4 regions of the Leucobacter sp. VD1 genome follow, and region 1 is predicted to be linked to each of the others. Evidence: predicted binding sites of a transcription regulator. Region 1 holds the regulator's gene; each other region holds the start of a gene.

What was found. Region 1 encodes HrcA, which represses chaperone genes, less so after heat shock. Its sites were predicted from a motif close to TTNGCACTCGNNNNNNNCGAGTGCNAA; they were not measured.
Region 2: the regulator HrcA is predicted to act here: its motif matches at 2,367-2,393, upstream of WFL22_RS10570 (Hsp20/alpha crystallin family protein).
Region 3: the regulator HrcA is predicted to act here: its motif matches at 3,073-3,099, upstream of groES (co-chaperone GroES).
Region 4: the regulator HrcA is predicted to act here: its motif matches at 3,402-3,428, upstream of groL (chaperonin GroEL).

The regions. Positions count from the first base shown of each region.
Region 1 is NZ_JBBCPO010000001.1:760,048-765,216, reverse strand. Features, by position in the region: gene WFL22_RS03575 (PhoH family protein) at 1-156, opposite strand, end outside; gene WFL22_RS03570 (histidine triad nucleotide-binding protein) at 168-518, opposite strand; gene WFL22_RS03565 (16S rRNA (uracil(1498)-N(3))-methyltransferase) at 549-1,325, opposite strand; gene dnaJ (molecular chaperone DnaJ) at 1,332-2,429, opposite strand; gene hrcA (heat-inducible transcriptional repressor HrcA) at 2,499-3,536, opposite strand; gene hemW (radical SAM family heme chaperone HemW) at 3,663-4,901, opposite strand; gene WFL22_RS03545 (DUF1990 family protein) at 4,882-5,169, opposite strand, start outside.
Region 2 is NZ_JBBCPO010000003.1:336,284-341,452, reverse strand. Features, by position in the region: gene WFL22_RS10575 (bifunctional alpha,alpha-trehalose-phosphate synthase (UDP-forming)/trehalose-phosphatase) at 1-2,231, opposite strand, end outside; gene WFL22_RS10570 (Hsp20/alpha crystallin family protein) at 2,465-2,935, shown strand; gene WFL22_RS10565 (dihydrofolate reductase family protein) at 3,147-3,791, shown strand; gene WFL22_RS10560 (ABC transporter permease) at 3,860-4,594, opposite strand; gene WFL22_RS10555 (ABC transporter ATP-binding protein) at 4,591-5,169, opposite strand, start outside.
Region 3 is NZ_JBBCPO010000001.1:250,104-255,272, forward strand. Features, by position in the region: gene tsaD (tRNA (adenosine(37)-N6)-threonylcarbamoyltransferase complex transferase subunit TsaD) at 1-83, shown strand, start outside; gene WFL22_RS01300 (DUF4190 domain-containing protein) at 209-601, shown strand; gene WFL22_RS01305 (class I SAM-dependent methyltransferase) at 729-1,883, opposite strand; gene WFL22_RS01310 (DUF4190 domain-containing protein) at 2,006-2,455, opposite strand; gene WFL22_RS01315 (DUF4190 domain-containing protein) at 2,502-2,930, opposite strand; gene groES (co-chaperone GroES) at 3,180-3,476, shown strand; gene rarD (EamA family transporter RarD) at 3,561-4,484, shown strand; gene guaB (IMP dehydrogenase) at 4,551-5,169, shown strand, end outside.
Region 4 is NZ_JBBCPO010000001.1:97,965-103,133, reverse strand. Features, by position in the region: gene WFL22_RS00450 (ATP-binding cassette domain-containing protein) at 1-809, opposite strand, end outside; gene WFL22_RS00445 (FHA domain-containing protein) at 806-1,570, opposite strand; gene groL (chaperonin GroEL) at 1,708-3,327, opposite strand; gene WFL22_RS00435 (LytR C-terminal domain-containing protein) at 3,538-4,299, opposite strand; gene WFL22_RS00430 (heme/hemin ABC transporter substrate-binding protein) at 4,577-5,169, opposite strand, start outside.

The DNA.
Region 1 (5,169 bases):
GACGCGCGGGTGCTGCGATTCGAGGTCGGCGATGAGCTGATCTCGGTGCCCGAGAAAGGACGCCAGGTCGACGCCGGCCAACAGCACCGTGCGCTGCAGCTCAGCTTCGGAGCCCTGCTGAGGGGCGTCGCCGCCTTGCGCGTCAGTCTGATTCACGGGCTCCCTCTCTAGGATCCAACGAGCGAGCGCTCCTCGAGTTCACCGGCGAGCACGTGCGCGTGCACATGGAACACGGTCTGACCTGCGCTCGCACCATTGTTGAAGATGATGCGAAACTCGCCATTCGCTCGTTCATCGGCGAGCCGCTTCGCGACAGCGATCATTTCGGCGAGCAGTTCGGGATCGCCTGCAGCAAGCTCGGCCACATTCTCGTACTGCGTGGTCTTGGGGATCACCAGAATATGCACCGGCGCCTGGGGCGCGATGTCGGGGAACGCGATGACGCGTTCGGTCTCCGCGAGAATCTCGACGGGGATCTCGCCCGAGACGATCTTGCCGAAAATGGTGTCCTGTGCCATGGATGAAGTCTATCGCCGTGCCGCGCAGTCCTACCAGCGACCGAGCGCGGCGCCGAGCACTGCGAGCGCGGCCGGCCCTGCAGAGGAGGTGCGCAGCACGGTGCTCCCGAGCACCAGCACCGATGCGCCCGCGGCTTCGAGTGCGTCGAGCTCAGCGTCGGCAAAGCCGCCCTCGGGACCGACGACGAGCACAATCTGTTCGGCTGCGCGAGCTTCGCTTTGACCGGCCCACTCCACGAGGCGGTTTCCGCTGCGGGGGTGCAGTGCCACAAGCTCAACACCGGGCTGGCCTGCGAGACGGCAGAGATCGTCGGTGGTCACCACCTCGCCGATCTGTGGCACCCTCGCACGGAGCGACTGCTTCGAGGCCTCGCGGGCGATCCGGGCCCACTTCGCAATACCCTTCGCTGCTTTGTCAGATGCGGATCCGGTGCCGCCGGCATCCCAGCGCGACACCGAGCGCGCAGCCTGCCAGGGCACGATGGCATCGACGCCGAACTCGGTGGCCTGCTCAACGGCCCGCTCATCTCGGTCGCCCTTCGCGAGCGCCTGCACAAGCACGAGCCGCTGGCCGGGCTCAGGCACCGTCTCGACGTGCTCGATGCGCACCGCGAAGCGATCCTTCGCCACCTCTTCAGCAACCCCCTCGCCGAGCGAGCCTGCGCCGTCACCCACGAGAATCCGCTCCCCCTGGCGCAGTCGGCTCACCCGCACCGCGTGGCGCGCTTCGTCACCGGTCACCTCGACGATCGCGCCCGGAGCGATCGCCCCGGCTGCGAGATCTTCGCGGTAGTAGAGGTTGGCCATTGTGGGCTAGCCCTGCCTGAAGAAGCGGTCGCGCAGCTTGCCGAAGAATCCCTGCTGGAACTCACCGAGATGCGGCGGCTCGTCGCCGCGCAGCGAGGCGAGCTGACGCACGAGATCCTGCTCGCGCTTCGAAAGCTTCGTGGGGGTGTTCACCTGCACCGCGATCTTCAGATCACCGCGGGTGGTGCTGCGCAAGCCCTGAATGCCGCGGCCGCGAACCGTGAGCACATCGCCCGACTGCGTGCCTGCGGCCAACTCGATCTCGACCTCACCATCAAGCGCCTGCAGCTTCGCCGCGGCACCGAGCACCGCGTCAGTCATCGACACCTGCATCGTGCAGAGCAGATCGTTGCCATCGCGGCTGAACACGTCGTGATGCATCACCCGGAACTCGATGAACAGGTCACCGTTGGGGCCGCCGCCGGGGCCGACCTCGCCGCCGCCGCGCATCTGCAGGCGCGTGCCCGTGTCGATGCCGGAGGGGATATCGACGGGGATCGTGCGACGCTCGCGCACCCGCCCCTTGCCTGCGCACTCCACGCACGGGTGCTCGATGACGGTGCCGTAGCCGTGGCAGCTGCCGCAGGGATGCATGGTGACGACGTTGCCGAACAGCGAGCGCACCTGCCGCTGCACCTGCCCCTGACCGCCGCACACATCACAAGTGACGGGCTGCGTGCCGGGCTGGCAGCAGCTGCCTTGACACACGCCACAGAGCACCGCGGTGTTCACGGTGATGTCGCGCTGCACACCGAAGATCACGTCTTCGAGAGAGACATCGACGCGGATCATGGCGTCGTCACCACGCTCGGTGCGCGAACGCGGGCCGCGCTGACCGCCGCCGAAGCCACCGCCGAAGAACGTCTCGAAGATATCGCCGAAGCCTGCCGCTCCGCCCTGGCCGCCGCCCATGTCGTAGCGCTGACGTTGCTCCGGGTCGCTCAGCACGTCGTAGGCGTGGGTGACGCTCTTGAAGCGCTCCGAGGCTTCTTCGCTCGGGTTGACATCGGGGTGCAGCTCGCGCGCGAGCCGGCGGTAGGCCTTCTTGATCTCTTCGGGCGTCGCCTCGCGCGACACGCCGAGGGTCTCGTAGTGGTCGGCCACGTTGTGCTCCTCAGGGGTGTTGTTCAATGAAACGGATAACCGGGCTGCGGGGCGGGACGCCCCGAGGTGCTACTGCTCCTCGCCCAGGAAGCGGTTGAGATAGCGTGCCACGGCACGCACGGCGGCGATGTTGCCGGCATAGTCCATGCGCACGGGCCCGAGCACGCCGAGCCGCGAGACCGAGTCGGCCTCCTGCTCGTAGCTGGAAGCGATCACCGAGGTCGCAGAGAGCCCGTAGGGGGCGTTCTCGCGGCCGATCGATGCGGCGACGTCGCGGCCATCACGGGCGAGTTCACCGAACAGTCGCAGCAGCACCACCTGCTCTTCGATGGCTTCAAGCACGGCCGGCAGTGAACCTGCAAACTCGCTCGGCCGTGACAGGTTCGCGGCACCCGCGACGGCAATGCGCTCACTGCGGTTGGCCTGCAGCTGGCTCAACACAACCGAAAGCACTCGACGCACCAGTTCGGCCTCAGCGGGCTGCGCCCAACTTTCGACGCCCTCGATCAGGCCCGTCACCGCTGCAACCGCCGTTTCGACGTCGGACCCCACAGCGGCCTCGGCGATCCGCTGCCTGAGCCCGTGCACCCACGCCTCGGTCACCTGCGAAGCCGGCAGCCACGCCACCTGCTGCTCGACGACGCCGCTGCCGAGAATGAGCACGCACAGCACCCGATCCTCGCCGATGGCCACAAGGTCGATGTGGCGCACCACCGTGCGCCGCAGCGACGGGTACTGGGCGACGGCCACCTGGTTGGTGAGCTGCGCGAGCAGCCGCACGGTGCGGGCCATCACATCATCAAGGTCGCTCGACTCCCCCAGAAAGCGTTCGATCGCGGATCGCTGCGCCGCACTGACGGGGCGGATCTTCGCGAGCGTGTCGACGTAGAGCCGGTAGCCCTTGTCGGTGGGCACACGACCGGAGGAGGTGTGGGGCTGTGCGATCAGCTCGTCTTCTTCGAGCAGCGCCATGTCGTTGCGAATCGTGGCGGCGGACACGCCGAAACTGTGCCTGTCCACAATCGCACGGGAGCCGACGGGCTCATTCGAGGAGACGTAGTCGCTCACGATCGCGTGCAGCACCGCCAGGCTGCGCTCCGACACCATGTCACGCCCCTCCTTCTTGGCACTCACCAACTCAGAGTGCCAAGTCTATCGCAGGCCCCTCTGCGCTGTCGGCAGCGAATCACGCCGTCGGCGAAACCCGGAGCCGGAAACAGCCGGGGCCATCCGTCAGCCAAGCAGACGATGCACCACGGTGTCTGCGAGCAGACGGCCACGCAGCGTCGGCACCACGCGCGCGATCCGTCCCGGCCCCGCAATCGCAGCCCTGCCGTCGATGAGACCGTCAGCGATGAGCTGCGGGATCGCACGGCGTTCCGCAGGCTTCAACACCTCGACGGGCAGACCGTCGGCGATCCGCGTCTCCAGCAGCACGCGCTCCTCGCGGCGCGCATCCTCGCTCAGCGTCTCGCGAGCGTGCGCCGGGGACACCCCCGCTGCAATGCGCTGCGCATAGGCGCCGGGATGCTTCACGTTCCACCAGCGCACCCCGCCGATGTGACTGTGAGCGCCGGGGCCCGCAGCCCACCAATCCTCGCCAGTCCAATACGAGAGATTGTGCCGCGAGCGGGTCTGCGGCGTGCGCGACCAGTTGCTGATCTCGTACCAGGAAAACCCCGCGGCCGCGAAACGAGCTTCGGCGAGCTCATACATCTCAGCGTGCAGATCCTCGTCGGGTGCCGGCACCTCGCCGCGCTTAATCTGCGCCGCGAGCTTCGTACCGGGCTCCACGATCAGGGCGTACGCCGAAATGTGATCGGGCTCGGTCGCGAGCGCGGCATCGATCGAGCGCTCCCAATCGGCGAGCGACTCCCCCGGCGTGCCGTAGATCAGGTCGACGCTCATCTGCAGGCCCGCCTCGCGCGCCCACCGCGTCACGAGCGGAATGCGCTCGGGGGTATGCGTGCGGTCGAGCGTGGCAAGCACATGCGGCACCGCCGACTGCATGCCGAAGCTGACGCGAGTGAACCCGGCCTCCGCGAGCGTCGCGAGATAGGCCGCATCGACCGAGTCAGGGTTCGCCTCGGTGGTCACCTCAGCTCCGGATTCGAGGCCCCACTCGTCGCGGATCCTGCCGAGCATCGCCGCGAGATCACTCGCGGGCAGCAAAGTGGGCGTGCCACCCCCGAAGAACACCGTCGACACCCGGCGCTCGGGTAGCCCCGCTCGCCGCAGCACCTCAGCACCGAAGCTCAGCTCATGCTGCACCTGCGCAGCGTAGTCATCGCGGCGGGTGCCGCCGAGTTCCGTGGCGGTGTAGGTGTTGAAGTCGCAGTAGCCACAGCGCACCCGACAGTAGGGCACATGCACGTAGACACCGAAGCGGCGCTCTGCTGCACCATCGGCGACACCGAAAGGCAACGAACCGTCAGCCGGAGCGGGATCGCCCTCAGGCAGAATGCTCGGCATCGTCACCCGCATCCGCGCCGTCGTGGCCCGCGGCCTCGGATGCGGCTTCGGGATTGGATTCAGCTTCGATGCTCTTCGGAGCGTTCGGATCAACGACGGGCACCGCACCCGGTGCGAGCGCCGCGAGCTGCGCCCTCACTGCCTCGACAGCGACGCGCAGATCAGCGCGAGCTTTCAAGCCCAGCAGACCGCTCTTCGGTGCCGCGAGGAAGCCGCGCGCAACAGCCCACACCGTGTCATCTTCGCGATGCTCCACAAGAAACAGCTG
Region 2 (5,169 bases), on a different contig from region 1:
GCGGTCTCAGGGTCGGGCACCCGCTCCACCGCCGCGGTGGCCCCATCACCCACCTTGATGCCGAGATCGTCGGGGCCGAGCGAGGTGAACACATCTTCGTCGGTGACGTCGTCGCCGAGAAACAACACCGGAGCCGCGGGCAGCGCCTCGCGAATGCTGCGCAGCACCGACCCCTTATTCGAGTCCCGCACCGAGAACTCACGCACCTGCTTGCCCTCGCGCACATGCATCTCCGCAGCGAGCCCCAGCTCCACCGCCGCAGCCAGCAGCTCCTCCGCCTGTTGCGCATCGGGCACCTGCCGCGTGTGCACCGCGATCCCGAACGGTTTGCGCTCCAGACGCACCCCAGCTTCACCGCCGAGCACCCGCTCGAAACGTCGCACCACCCGCTGCAGCCGTTCATCTTCTTCCTCAGTGAGCGGGCTGCCCAGCAGCGGGGCATCCCCCGTCGCAATGCTCACGTCAAGCCCGGTCAGCTCAGAGCCGTGCGAACCCGACACGATCCAGCCCTCGCTCTGCAGCCCCGTCTCGGCGAGGCCTGCCAGCGAGCGTCCCGTCAGCACGGCCACGTAGGTGTCCGGCGCGCTGCGCAGCACTTCGAGCGCCTGCCGTGCGCGGGGCAGCATTCGCGCATCTTGTGGCCGGGGCACGATGGGCGCGAGTGTGCCGTCGAAGTCGCTCGCCACGATGAGTTGCGGCAGCGCCGCGAGGCGGCGCACCCGGTCGTCGATGCTGCGCGGCACGAACGCCGTGCTGACCTGAATCGGCTCCGTGCGCTCGCCCGTGTGGCTCGGGCGCTGCGCCTCGGCGGCGGCGCGCACCGCTCCGAGATATCCCGTTGCCCAGTGGGCCACATCATTGTCGTAGACAGTGCGCCGCAAGGAGCGCATACGGCGGCGCTGCTCTTCGCGGGGCATGTGCACGGCACGCACCACGGCCGCTTTCAGCCCCTCAATGTCGTGCGGGTTGACGAGCAGCGCGTCACGCAGTTCGTCGGCGGCACCCGCGAACTCGCTCAGCACCAGCACGCCCTGCTCGTCGGTGCGGCAGGCCACATACTCTTTGGCGACGAGGTTCATGCCGTCGCGCAAGGGGGTGACGAGCAGCACGTCGGCGGCGAGGTAGAGCGCCACCATCTCGTCGCGGGTGTAGCCGCGGTGCAGGTAGACGAGGGGGGCGTGGCCGAGCGATCCATGCTCGCCGTTGATGCGGCCCGCCGTGAGTTCGACCTCGTCGCGCAGCTGCCGGTAAGCGTCGACTCGCTCTCGGCTCGGGCTCGCCACCTGCACCAGCACAACGTCGCCGGCGTCGATCTCGCCATCGCTGAGCAGCTCGTCAAAAGCTTTCAGCCGGTGGCGAATGCCCTTCGTGTAGTCGAGCCTGTCGACGCCGAGCATCACCGTCTTCGGGTTGCCGAGTTCTGCGCGGATCTGGCGAGCGCGCTCCTGCACCTCGGGCCGCGCGGCGACCTCAGCGAAGGCTGCGGCGTCGATGGAGATGGGGAACTCCTGCGCGAGCACCGTGCGGGAATGGTGCTCTGCGGTGCCGGGCACGACGATGGTGTTGCCGAGGGCGGGCACGCGGGTGAAGCGCTCGGCAGTCGTGCGGAAGGCCACCGCGTCGGTGACCTGCTGGAAGCCGATCACGTCAGCACCGAGCAACCCCTCGACGACGCGTTTGCGCCAGGGCAGCTGGGCGAAGAGGCGGCTGGGCGGGAAGGGGATGTGCAGGAAGAACGCGATGGTGAGGTCGGGGCGCAGCTCGCGCAGCATCTCGGGCACGAGCTGCAGCTGATAGTCGTGCACCCACACGATGGCGCCCTGCGCAGCGTGCTGCGCGACGCGCTCGGCGAAACGCTGGTTCACCCGCTGATAGCGGTCCCACCACACGCGGTGGAAGTCGGGGCGGGCGATCACGTCGTGGTAGAGCGGCCACAGCGTGCCGTTCGAGAAGCCCTCGTAGTAGAGCTCGACGTCGTCTTCGCTGAGTTCGACGGGTGCGAGCCGCATCGAGCCGATCTCGAAGGGTTCAAGGGTTTCATCGGCGGCGCCGACCCACCCCACCCAGAGGCAGCCGAGCTGCTCCACGATGGGTGCGACGGCGGTGACAAGGCCTCCTGGCGAGGTGCGCCACGAGGTTGATCCGTCGGGCTCGACTACCCGGTCTACCGGCAGCCGGTTCGACACCATAACGAGCTCGCGCCCGCCCGTCATGTCCTGCATCTCGGTCATGGCACCCCCTGCACTCTCTGCCCGCAGTCTACCGAGCGCGAGGCCCTGGCCGCTGCCCATTGCGGGCGGGGAGCGCGCGGTGCTATGCCACCCACCAGCACCCACCTTGCGCGGCGTTTGCCATCAGCGAACTATCTGGCACTCTCAATGCTCGAGTGCTAATCTCAAGACAAGTTGAGTCGCATTAGCTCAACTTCAACACACAAGTCAGTCGATGAGAGAAAGGTGCGAATATGGCCAGCTACAACCCCTTCCGCGACGTTGAACGCATTGCGGATGCACTCCTCTCCGATCCGCTTCGCGGGCCTCGGCAAATGCCGATGGATCTCTATCGAGACGGTGACCACTATTTGCTGACGGCAGACCTGCCCGGGATGGATCCCGGTTCAGTCGACATCGATGTCGACGGGCAGCTTCTCACTATCCGCGCCGAGCGCACGTTGCCGGAGGCCGAACACGTGAAGTGGATCACCCGCGAACGAACCGCAGGGAGCTTCTTGCGCCAGCTGAGCCTGGGGCAGGGGATTGACACTGAGCGCATCAGCGCCAGCTACGACAACGGCGTTCTCTGCGTCACGATCCCGGTGAGCGAGCGAGCAAAGCCGCGCAAGGTAGAAGTTCGGTCGACCAGCACCGCAGGCGCGACCTCGACAATTCAGGCTTCGGGGTCGTCTCCCGCCCAGCTGGAGAACTCTTCCTCATAGCCTCACAAGACGCTGCGTCACGAACCCGGTTTAGCACGAGGGCTCCGTGCCTGCTCTCTCGAGCAAGCACGGAGCCCTCATCATTTCAACCTCTTGAGGAGCAGAAACGTCAGGGGTGGCGTGACTGGCCCCAATCATTTACTCTGCGAGTGCGCGGTCACGCCCGCTCAGCCGAGCGGGGGCCGGCCCCGCCCGATCCGCTGGAGGCATCATGACTCGCACGCGCGTGCACAATCAGTTCGTGTCGCTCGACGGGTTCTCCGCCGGGGAGTACGTCACCTTCGATGAGCCGATCGGCGGCGCCCGTCACCTCTTCGACTGGTTCGACGGACGAGTCATCGAGGGTGTGCACCGGGTTGCGGAGCCGGTGACGCTGGACCGGGCACTGTTCAGCATGTGGGGCCAGGGCATCGGTGCCGAGATCATGGGGCGACGCAAGTTCGGCCCACAGCAGGGGCCGTGGCCCGACGACGGCTGGCGCGGCTGGTGGGGCGACGAGCCGCCTTTCAAGACGCCCTGCTTCATCCTCACCCATCACCCGCGAGAACCGATGGTGTTCGAGAACGGCACGAGCTTCCACTTCATGGACTCCGGGCCGGAGGAGGCGCTGCGGCAGGCACAGCAGGCTGCGGGTGATCAGGATGTGCGGATCGGCGGCGGCCCGACAACGATCCGCCAGTTTTTGAGCGCCGATCTCGTCGACTTCATGCACGTCATCGTCGTGCCCATCACGCTGGGCCGAGGGGTGAGCCTGTGGGAGGGCGTGACCGGATTCGAGGATCGCTTCACGCTCGAAACGGTCGCCAGCGCGAGCGGCCTCACGCATCAGCTGTGGAACCGCCGGGCGGAGGCCTGAAGGGCCGCCGCTCGACGGGCGTGAATACGTACAGCCGCGGCGCGAACCGCCCGATCCGCCCCTCTCATCTACGGCGTACGACGGCGCAGGGTGAGCGCGGCGAGCCCGAGCGCCACCAGCGTCACCGCGGCGATCACGATGAGCGGCCGGCCGAGATCCCAGCCCTCGTCGCCCCGCGTCACAGCGTTCACCGCGTCGATCGCGTAGCTGAGGGGCAGCCAGTCGGAGATCGTGTGCAGCGCGTCGGGCATCTGATCGCGCGGCATCAGCAGGCCGCCGAGAAGGATCTGCGGGAACACGAGCACCGGCATGAACTGCACGGCCTGAAACTCGGTGCGCGCGAAGGCGCTGGCGAGCAGCCCGAGCCCGGTGCCGAGCAGCGCGTCGACCACGGCGACGAGCCCGAGCTGCCAGAGCGGGCCGGAAACCTCGAGCCCGCAGACGATTACCGCGAAGCCGACAGTGATCACCGCCTGCACCGTGGCGGCGAGCCCGAAGGCGAGCGCGTACCCCACGATGAAATCGCCCTTGCCGAGCGGGGTGGTCATCAGCCGTTCAAGGGTGCCCGAGCGCCGCTCCCGCAGTGTGGTCACCGAGGTGATGATGAACATCAGAATGAAGGGGAACAGCGCGAGCATCGGCCCGCCGAGCCGCGAGAACGCGCCCGGCTGCGCGTCGAACAGCCATGCGAAGAGGCCCACGAGCAGACTCGGCATGAGCAGCAGCAGGGCGATGGAGCGCGGATCGTGGCTGAGCTGCCGCAGCACGCGGCCAGCGGTGGAGCAGCTGCGGGAGAGGTTCATCGCGCCTCCCCTGAAGCAGCGGCACTGTCGGCGCTGTGGCGCCCGTGGTGAGGCGGATCGGTGGGATTCGGGGGCGAGACCGGGTAGGTGCCGTCGCCCGGCTGCGATGCGATGATCGCGAGGAATGCCGCCTCGGGGTCGTCGGTGTCGGTCTGCGCAAGCAGGGCCCCAGGTGAGGTGTCGGCGATGATGCGCCCCTCGCGCATCAGCAGCAGGCGGTCGCAGCGCAGCGCCTCGTCCATGACATGGCTGCTGACGAGCAGCGTGGTGCCCGTGCCCGCGAGCTCCCGGAAGAGCCCCCACAGTTCCACCCGCAGCACCGGATCCAAGCCCACAGTGGGCTCGTCCAGCACCACGAGCTCGGGATCCCCGAGCAGTGCGGCCGCCAATGAGACACGATTGCGCTGCCCACCGCTCAGCGCTTCGACACGATGTCCGGCGTACTCGCCGAGACCCACCTGCTCGATCGCCCGATCCGCATCGCCCTTGGAAACCCCGAGCACGCGGGCGAAATAGCGCAGATTCTGCGCAACCGTGAGATCGTCATACACCGACGCGGCCTGTGTGGCGTAGGC
Region 3 (5,169 bases), 510 kb from region 1:
TGGTGGCGGCCGGTCACGAACCATCGGGGCTCGGCTTCGGCGCCGATTCGACCCTGCCCGTGACCGAGATTCAGGTGCGCTGACTGCGGACACGCTTTGGTCACGACTCGGTGACGCTGCGGCACAGGGTCGCGGTGGGGGTCCGCTCTTCATTATGGTTAAAGAGCGATCGGGGGAGCGCCCCGTCAAGCTTGATCGAAGGAGCATTATGTCTGATACCCAGCCCGGCGGCCAGCAGCCCGCCGAGAACCCCGTCCAGCCTGCGGCACCGGCCTACGCTGCAGCCGCCCCGGCACCTCAGAGCACCCCCGGCAAGACGCTCGGCATTGTGGGCCTGATCGTCGCGTTCCTCATGCCGCTCATCGGCCTGATTCTCAGCATCGTTGCTGTGGTGCAGTCGCGCAAGGTCGGCGCGAGCAACGTGCCCGGCATCGTCGGCATCGTGATCGGCGCTCTCGGCACCATCGGCTACATCATCCTCATCATCACCCTCGTCGGCCTCGCCGGTGTGGGCGTCGACGCGGTGCAGCAGTGCATGAACGGCGCCGAGTTCGTTGAGATCGCCGGGCAGACCGTTTCCTGCGCCGATGTGAACTACTGATCGACGCGTGACCTGCGGGGCGGGTTCGGGATTGTCCCGGATCCGCCCCGCTTCGTGTTTCCGTGCTGGTTCGCGCTATCTCGCCGCGAACCTCATCGGGGAATCGGGAACGCAACAGCTGCTGCGGTCAGCAGCGCTCCGTCAGCAGTGCGGTGTGACGGCCGTGCTCATCGCGTGTGAGGAAGAGCGTGGCACTGTGCGCGCCGCGCAGCTTCAGGCGGCGTCGCAGCGCTGCAGGATCCACGTCGGCACCGCGCTTCTTGATCTCGAGCGTGCCGATCTCGCGGGCCGCGAGGGCATGCCGCAGATCCTTCTCGCGGGGGCTGAGCGTTTCGAGCACCCGGAATCCGCTCGCGAAAGGTGTGTCGACGTGCGTATCGCTGGTGAGGTAGGCGATCCCGGCCGACAACATTCCGGCTCCCGTCTGTTCAGCAAGGGTGCCGATCAGACGGGCGCGAATCACCGCACCGTCGGGTTCGTAGAGGTAGTCGCCGAGGCTGCGCACCTCAGCGTCGTCGGCGTCGTGCGCGGCCGTGAGTTCGGCGCTGTCATCGGTGCCGCGCAGCACCAGCGCTGCCCGTCGCACGCCGGATCGTGCGGCGGATCCGAACCAGAGCCCGGTCTCAACGAGCTGGCCGTCGACCGAAATCCACTGGGCCTCGGCAGTGTCGGGGATGAGTTCGCGGTCGAGGCCGGGGCCGAGCTTGATGCCCGTCGGCCGTTCATCGGCGAGGCCGAAGGCGAAACGCAGCGAGGGCGAGTAGTCGTCGGGTGAGGCGAGCCTGCGGGTGCCGCTGTGCCCGGCTGTGCGTCGGGCCGGGTCGAGAAATGCGGCTTCGGCATCGCCAGGGCCGATCGCCTCTGCATCGCCGACGCGCACGAACGGCTGCGAGGCGCCGAGGCGTGCGGCGGCAATGGAGAGGTTGTGCTGGGCGAATGCTGCGGTGAGGGGGTCGAGTTCGACGGGGTGCACGGTGAGGCCCGCTTCGAGAAACGCCAGAGACTCTGCGCCGATACCGCAGCCGAGATCGGCGACGGAGTGACAGCCGGCTTTGCGGAAGCGCTCGGCGTGCAGCGCGGCGACGCGCGCCCGGGTGGCCTGTTCCAGGGCGGCGCGCGTGAAGAGCATGTCTGCGGCTCGCTCACCGAACTTCGCTGCGGCGCGGGCTTGCAGATCGGTCTGCGTCAGCGCCGCTGCGAGCAGATCGGGGTCGGTGCCGTCGGCGCGGAGGGCTCGTGCGAGCTGGTCGAGGCTGCGCCCTTCAGCGAGCCCGGCAGTGATGCGGGCGAGGAGGCGTGCGCCTGTTGGAGCGGTGAGTTGCTCCCAACCGGGGGAGGCGAGTGCTGTGCGCTCGCCCGCCCCGGTGGTGCCGTCTGCTCCGGTTGCTGTCACCGCGGTGGCGGTCAGTAGCCGCTCGCCGAAATGGCGAAGCCGATGGCGACGATGTAGAAGAGCAGCAGCAGCACCCAGAAGCCGATTGCCACGTAGCCGACGATGAGGCCGGCGATTGCCATGCCGCGCCCGCTCTCGCCGGTGCGCTTGATCTGATTCAGTGAGATGTGCCCCATCACGACGCCGCCGATCGCGAAGAGCGCGAAGGTGAAGAGGCCGACGATGCTTGCGATCATCGAGAGGATTGCGAGCGTGTTGGTGGGTGCGGAGGTGACATACGCGGCCTGGTAGCTCTGCTGCGCATAGGGCTGTGAGTACGCCTGCTGGGGCGCAGCATACTGCGGCTGCTGCGGCTGCTGCGGCTGCGCGTACACCGGTGCGGCGTACTGCGGCTGCTGGCTCGCGTTGCCCGCCTCGGGTTGCTGGGGGGAGTCGCCGACGGGCGGCTGGGGGTGAGTCACGGGGTTCCTTTCGGCGAACGAGGTGCGACGGCGGGGCGTCGGCGGATCAGTAGTAGAGATCGGATCCGCTGATCATGCTGCCCATCGAAGCGAACATCATGGCGATGAAGCCGATGTAGGCGATGAGGAAGATCGCGAGAAACGCGAAGTAGGCGTAGCCGACGATCATGCCTGTCAGTGCGAGGCCGCGACCGGCGTCGCCGGTGCGCTTGATCTGGGAGAGGCCCATGTGACCGAAGACGATGCCCGCGATGGGCACGAGGAAGCCGAAAATGACGGCGAGGACCGCGTAGGTGTTGGTGTCGCCGAGGGTGGTGGCCACGGCCGACTGCGGACGGTAGGCGGTACGCGGTGCGGCCTGCTGCTGGTACTGTGCGGCGTTCGTATCGGCCTGGGGTGCCGCGGCATGCGGTGCCGCGGGGTAGGGCGTCGTGGGCTGCGTGCCGGGCTGCTGGGGAGGGATCGGGGTGGTCATGACTGCTCCTCGAGCGGTTGCTGGATCCCGATCCGCGGGATGCGCATCGGCTGTTCCTTCTGATTCTAGGCGGCGCGGGGAAGAAGAATCTTGGTCGATGGCGGCGGATCCCGTTCGCTGTTGGCGATCCGCCGTCGTCCGGCTGGCACTCCCCTTGCGAGAGTGCTAGCCGGGGTTCTAAACTCTGCTGTAGAGCGCTCGCACGAGGCGGGCGCGAGAGAACGTTCAGACATTGGAAAGAGGTCAACCGTGTCGGTAGCCATCAAGCCGCTCGAGGATCGTATCGTCATCAAGCAGGTCGAGGCAGAGCAGACCACCGCGTCCGGTCTGGTGATTCCGGACAGCGCGAAGGAGAAGCCCCAGGAGGGCGAGGTCGTCGCAGTGGGCCCCGGCCGCGTGGCTGACAGCGGCACCCGCATCCCCCTCGACGTCGCCGTGGGCGATGTAGTGATCTACTCGAAGTTCGGTGGCACCGAGGTGAAGGTCGGCGGCGCCGACTACCTCGTGCTCTCGGCTCGCGACATCCTCGCGGTGGTCGAGCGCTAAGACGCTTCCTCGCGAACAGGCCGGGCCCCGATCTCAGGATCGGGGCCCGGCCTGTTTGTGCTGCGGCGGGAATAGACTGGGCCGGTGAAACTTTCGCGCGCAGGGCTGGGATATGGGTTGGGCGCATATCTCATCTGGGGTATCTTTCCCTTCTACTTCGGCCTCATTGCGATGGTCGGGCCCTTCGAGGTGGTGCCCTGGCGCGTCGGTGCGACCCTCGCTTTCTGCGTGATCCTCGTCTCGGTGACCCGTCGGTGGGGGCAGGTGGGCGCCATTTTGCGCGCTCCTCGGCTCTTCGGGTGGTTCGCGCTGTCGGCCGTGCTGCTCTACGCGAACTGGCAGCTGTTCGTGATCGGTGTGATGACGGGCCATGTGCTTGAGACCTCGCTTGGCTACTTCATCAACCCGCTCTTTACGATCCTTATCGGCGTGGTCGTGCGCAAGGAGCGTCTCACCAGGCCGCAGTGGTGGGCTGTGGGCGTCGCTGCGGTCGGTGTTGCGACCGCCGCGGTTGCGTACGGTGCGTTCCCGTGGATTGCGCTCGGCATCGCGGGATCGTTCGGCCTGTACGGCGCAGTGCACAAGCATGCGGGGGAGCAGGTCGACGGCATCACCGGCCTCACCGTGGAAACATTCGCCTCGCTGCCGATCGCGATCGTGCAGCTGCTCATCGTTGCGGGGCTGTCCGGGATCGGCGTCTTCTCGTTCGGGCCAGGCGTCACAGCGCTGGTCATGCTCAGCGGCATCATGACGGCCGTGCCGCTGATCCTGTTCGGGGAGGCAACGCGGCGTCTGCCGCTGTCGTATCTGGGCTTCTTGCAGTTTCTTACCCCGATCCTCGGCTTCTTGTACGGCTACTTCGTGATGCACGAGGAGATGCCGTTCAGTCGCTGGATCGGGTTTGTCGCGGTGTGGATCGCGCTCGTGATCCTCATCGCCGATATGTTCGCTCAGCTCAAACGTTCGCCCAGCGCGCAGACGAACACCGGCCCCATTCCCTTAGACTAAATGGGGGAGGCGCCGTGATCCGGTTGCCTGCACCCATCGGCCCACTCCCACAGCAAAAGAGGTTCCATGGAACAGCGTGACCCCTTCGCGTTCACCGGTCTGACTTACGACGACGTGCTGCTGCTTCCTGCGCACACCGACGTCATCCCGAGCGATGCGGACACCTCCACCCAGCTCACCCGCCGGATCCGGCTGAATATCCCGCTGATTTCCGCTGCCATGGACACGGTCACCGAGACCCGTATGGCTGTTGCGATGGCTCGCAACGGCGGTCTGGGTATCCTGCACCGCAATCTGTCGATCCAGGATCAGGCAGAGATGGTGGATCGTGTCAAGCGCAGTGAGGCCGGCATGATCACGAACCCGGTCACCACCTCGGTTGACGCGACCGTGGCCGAGGTCGACGCCCTGTGTGGCGAGTATCGTGTGTCGGGCCTTCCCGTGGTGGACTCGAACGGCGTGCTGCTCGGCATCATCACGAACCGCGACATGCGCTTCATCGACCCGAAGGATCGCTCGCAGGTGCGGGTTTCCGAGGCGATGACGAAGATGCCGCTGATCACGGGCCCGGTGGGCATTTCCCGCGACGACGCCGCGGCGATCTTCCGCCAGCACAAGATCGAGAAGTTGCCCCTCGTCGATGGCGAGGGCCGCCTCACCGGTCTCATCACGGTGAAAGACTTCG
Region 4 (5,169 bases), 660 kb from region 1:
TGCGGCACCATACCGATCATTGGCTTCGCGCGGTCATTGTCTTCATGCACGGTGATGCCGTCGAACGACACCGTGCCCTCGCTCGCCTGGCGTAGCCCGGTCACCGTGCGCGCAAAGGTCGACTTTCCGGCGCCCGACGGCCCCACCACGGCGGTGAGGGTGCCCCGCGGCGCGTCGAGGGAGATATCCCGCAGCAGGGGCCTGCCGTTCGCCAGCCGAAAGCCCAGGCCGCGGATGCGCAGCCCCTCCCCCTGCACGACAGGCCGTGTCAGTGCCTCGGCGGCAGGCCTGTGGGTGACAGATATCGGGGCGGCGGCATGCGACGGGTCTCCCAGGAGGTGCTGGGCCCCCACCGGGTGCGGGGCTCTGGCAGGAGCGCCTCCGTACTGGTGTTGCGGCTCTGCGCTCGCGGGCTGGGCATCGAAGAGCGGCGGCGGGTCGAGCTGTCGAAGCGCGGCGCCGAACATGTCTCGTGTGATCGGAGCGCGAGTCGGCGTGGCTGCGGGGACGAGCCTGATGAGCGGGCCGGTTCGCGGATCGCCGAGGCGCAGCTCGGTGGGGGCCATGATGGCCTCACGCGCGATTCGCTCCTCACCGATGTAACTGCCGTTGCTCGAACCGAGATCTTCGACGAACCAGCCCTGCTTGTAGCCGATGACCAGGTGCCGACGCGACACGATCGGGGTGTCGAGGCGGAGGTCGGGATGCCCTGACCTGCCGACCACGAAGAATGTGCCGGGCAGCACCGTATGCCGTGTTCCGTCGCTGATGACTTCCAGCCTCGGCGAGAGCACCGCACCGCCGGTCATCGGCCCACCTGCCGAAACACCAGCGTCACCCCGCCGAGCATGATGCGCTGCGGAAGCAGGTAGGGGGTTCCCGGTGCCGCCAAGGGCGCCGAGGCATCGGAACCGAGGCAGGTGCCGTTCGTGGAGCCCAGATCGGTAATCCACCAGCGGCTGCCGTCGAACTCGAGCAGCGCGTGCATCAGCGAAATCATGCGGCTCGGGTCGACGATCTTCACGAGCTGCTCCACGCTGCCGCGTGTGGTGCGGGGGCGCCGGCCGAGGATCACGCGGCGGGCGAGGAGCTTGGCTGCGGTGCCGTCTGGGAGGAACAGTTCGACGCCGCTCTCGCCCGGGGTGACCGGTGTAGCCGGCCCATCGGCGGGAGACGCAAGTGGCGCAGCGCCGGCAGGAGCCACGGGCCGCGGCCAGCCACCGCCCGGGATCGTGGTCATCTCGGCGTCGGTGTCGGGGTGCCCTTCGCTCACCAGTGCGTCTCGCAGCCGGTGCAGCATGTCATAGAAGCGGATCGCCTGCACCGGAAGCTCGGCACCTGCCGCAAGCTTCGCATCGGATCGCGCAAGGAAGCTCTCGACCATCCGCACCCGAAGTTCGTTGTCGCATCTCTGCCAGATATAGCGCCGAAGCGCTTCATCGGCCGACGGGTGCTCGGCGACGTCGAAGGCCAGCGACGCATCGGCGGTAAGAGCCTGCTGCAACTGCGGGAGGGTGGATCCCGGGTGGAGTTGGGGCCTGTGCGAGCCGCTCAGGGCGAACTGCGACATACTCGGAAGTTCCTCCACGGGCGCTGGGATGACTCCTGCGATTCTAACAGCTCACGCACATGCGATCATCCCGGAACACACAAACGCGGCGGCCGCACCCGAGGGTGCGACCGCCGCGTTTGCGAGAGGCTGTGGACTTAGAAGTCCATGCCGGCACCGGGGTCAGCCGGAGCCGCCGAGGCGGGCTCAGGCTTGTCGGCGACAACAGCCTCGGTGGTGAGGAAGAGGCCGGCGATCGATGCCGCGTTCTGCAGCGCCGAGCGGGTCACCTTGGCGGGATCGAGGATGCCCTGGGCGACGAGGTCACCGTACTCGCCGGTGGCGGCGTTGAGGCCGTGACCGGTGGGGAGATTGGCGACGCGATCCGCAACAACACCGGGCTCGAGGCCCGCGTTCTGAGCGATCTGACGCAGCGGTGCCTCGATAGCAGCGCGCACGATCTTCGCACCCACGGCCTCATCAGCCGAGAGCTCCAGCGTGTCGAAGACGTCCTTGCCGGCCTGGATCAGGGCGACACCGCCGCCGGGCAGCACGCCCTCTTCGACAGCAGCCTTGGCGTTGCGCACGGCATCTTCGATGCGGTGCTTGCGCTCCTTGAGCTCGACCTCGGTCGCAGCGCCAGCCTTGATGACGGCGACGCCACCGGCGAGCTTCGCAAGGCGCTCCTGCAGCTTCTCGCGGTCGTAATCGCTGTCGGTCGACTCGATCTCGCGGCGGATCTGAGCCACGCGGCCCTGGATCTGCTCCTCGTCGCCGCCACCCTGGACGATGGTGGTCTCGTCCTTGGTGATGATGACCTTGCGGGCGCTGCCGAGCATGTCGAGGGTGGCGTTCTCGAGCTTGAGGCCGACCTCCTCGGAGATGACGGTGCCGCCGGTGAGGATCGCGATGTCCTGCAGCATGGCCTTGCGGCGATCGCCGAAGCCGGGAGCCTTGACAGCAGCCGACTTGAAGATGCCGCGGATCTTGTTGAGCACGAGGGTGGCAAGCGCCTCACCCTCGACGTCCTCAGCGATGATGAGGAGCTGCTTACCCGACTGGATCACGGGATCAACGACGGGGAGCAGATCCTTGATGTTGGAGACCTTGCTGTTGACGATGAGGATGTAGGGATCCTCGAAGACCGCCTCCTGGCGATCAGCGTCGGTGACGAAGTAGGCCGAGAGGTAGCCCTTGTCGAAGCGCATGCCCTCGGTGAGCTCGAGCTCGGTGCCGAAGGTGTTCGACTCCTCGACGGTAACGACGCCCTCCTTGCCGACCTTGTCGATCGCCTCGGCGATGAGCTTGCCGATCTGCTCGTCAGCGGCCGAGATCGAAGCGGTGGCAGCGATCTCGTCGGTGGTCTCGATCTCCTTCGCGTTTTCGAGGAGCTTGGCCGAGACAGCTGCGACAGCCTTCTCGATGCCCTTCTTGATCGCGATGGGGTCGCTGCCGGCGGCAACGTTGCGCAGGCCCTCGCGCACGAGCGCCTGAGCGAGCACAGTGGCGGTGGTGGTGCCGTCGCCCGCGACGTCGTCGGTCTTCTTGGCGACCTCCTTGACCAGCTCGGCGCCGATCTTCTCGTACGGGTCGTCGAGCTCGATCTCCTTGGCGATCGAAACGCCATCGTTGGTGATCGTGGGGGCGCCCCACTTCTTCTCGAGAACGACGTTGCGGCCGCGCGGGCCGAGCGTCACCTTGACGGCGTCGGCGAGGATGTTCAGACCCCGCTCAAGTCCACGACGCGCTTCCTCATCAAACGCAATGATCTTTGCCATGTGTTTCGCCCCTCCCGGACGTCTCTACTGATGGTGGGCTCCGTGCCGGCGCCGGGCACCGACGCACGGATGTTTTAGCACTCAGTCGATTCGACTGCTAACACCAATCTTGGCACTCAAGCATGCCGAGTGCAAGCAGCGTTGCTCGCGAGGAGCGAACACGCAGGGAGCGCGAAGTGCTCCACAGAAGACTGCCCCGGCAGACGAGGGCTACGGCGCGGGCAGCGTCGCAGGGTCGACAGGCTCGCCGGTTTCAGGGTTGACCGGCCAGCCGGAATCCGGGTCGATCAGCCAGCCCGTGCCCGGATCAATGAGACGCCCGGTTTCCGCGTCGATCTGGTAGCCCGTTGCGGGATCAACCTGAGTCTCCTCCGCGGCCGGGCTCTGGGTCTCCCCCAGGCCGGGCCCGGCATAGTCAGCTCCCAGCAGCACGATGAGGCGCGCGCCGTACTCCTGATAGGTGTCGGCCGGGTAAGTGGAGATGCCGCCCAGCTTCGCGGCAAGACCCGCAGCAGCAGAGGCGTCAGCGGGGTCGGAGTAGAAGACTGCGGAGATCTGCACATCGCTGGCAGCCGCGCTGCCACTGAACAGAATGGTGCCCCACTGCTGCTCGGTGATGATCTGATCGACAGCGGCGGCAAGATTCGGGGTGGGGGTGCCGTTGAGCACCGCGACAGTTGCGGCGGGGTCGAGAATCGCCTCAGGCGCTTTGGTTGAGCTCGACGAACTCGAGGGGGTATCGCCAGCGAACTTACCGGCGTTGCCGATCCCCGTGACAATGGCGATACCAACGGTGGTGAGCAGCGCAAAGCCGAGCAGCCCAGCGATCAGGTACTGCCAGACATAGCGAGGACGAGGAGTGATGCGGTGCGCGCCGACACGACCGCTGCGCGGCACCCTGTCGAAACGATCTTCCGGGTAGTCCTGGCGCACGCCACGAGTGGTGCTCGTGTCTTCGATCTTCTGCGCCAAGCCTGCTCCCGTTCCTTCGCCCGCGGCCCCTGCCCCGCGGATTCCACTAGCGTACCCCGACCATCCCTGACAGTTCTCCAGCTGAGGGGTGAGTTGATCGCGACAACGCTTCGCGTTGTCTACAGCGAATCTCCTCCGTGCTCCGCACGTCGGCTGGCTCGTAAGCCAGCGCCGGATCGCGACAACGCTTCGCGTTGTCTACAGCGAATCTCCTCCGTGCTCCGCACGTCGGCTGGCTCGTAAGCCAGCGCCGGATCGCGACAACGCTTCGCGTTGTCTACAGCGAATCCGGCGCATATATCGCGCGGGCGAGGCCGTCGATCACGTCGGGGATCCGCGTGCCGCCCGCGAAGAGCACCGCATCGTCGACATCAATGATGCGACGATGCTGCCCCGCCGAGGTGAGCGCGATACTCGGTTGCGCCTGCAGCAGCCCGTCAACCCCGCCCGCACTGTCGAGGCCCTTCGTCATCACGATGATGATGTCGGGGTCCATCGCGATCAGCGCCTCCTCCGTCATCGGCTTCTCGCCGTTCCAGCCGATCTCGGCGGCCACATCGACGGCACCCACCGAGCGGATCAGTGAATCCACACCGCTGCCCTCACCGAAGAGATAGAAGACGCCCGCGGTGCCGCGCACATACAGGAACGCCACCCGAGGCAGTTTCGAGGTGTCTTCGGGCAGCAAGCGCTGCACCTCTGCCTCCTTGGCTGCAATGGCCTCGCGCAGCGAGTCGACAAGGGTGGGGCCTGCGGTGCCCACCCCGAGTGCGTCGGCAACCTGCTGGGCAGTAACAAAGCTGCTCTCGGCATCGACCGCCCGATCCACGGTGACCACGGGAATCCCGGCATCGCGCAGCTGCAGCACCA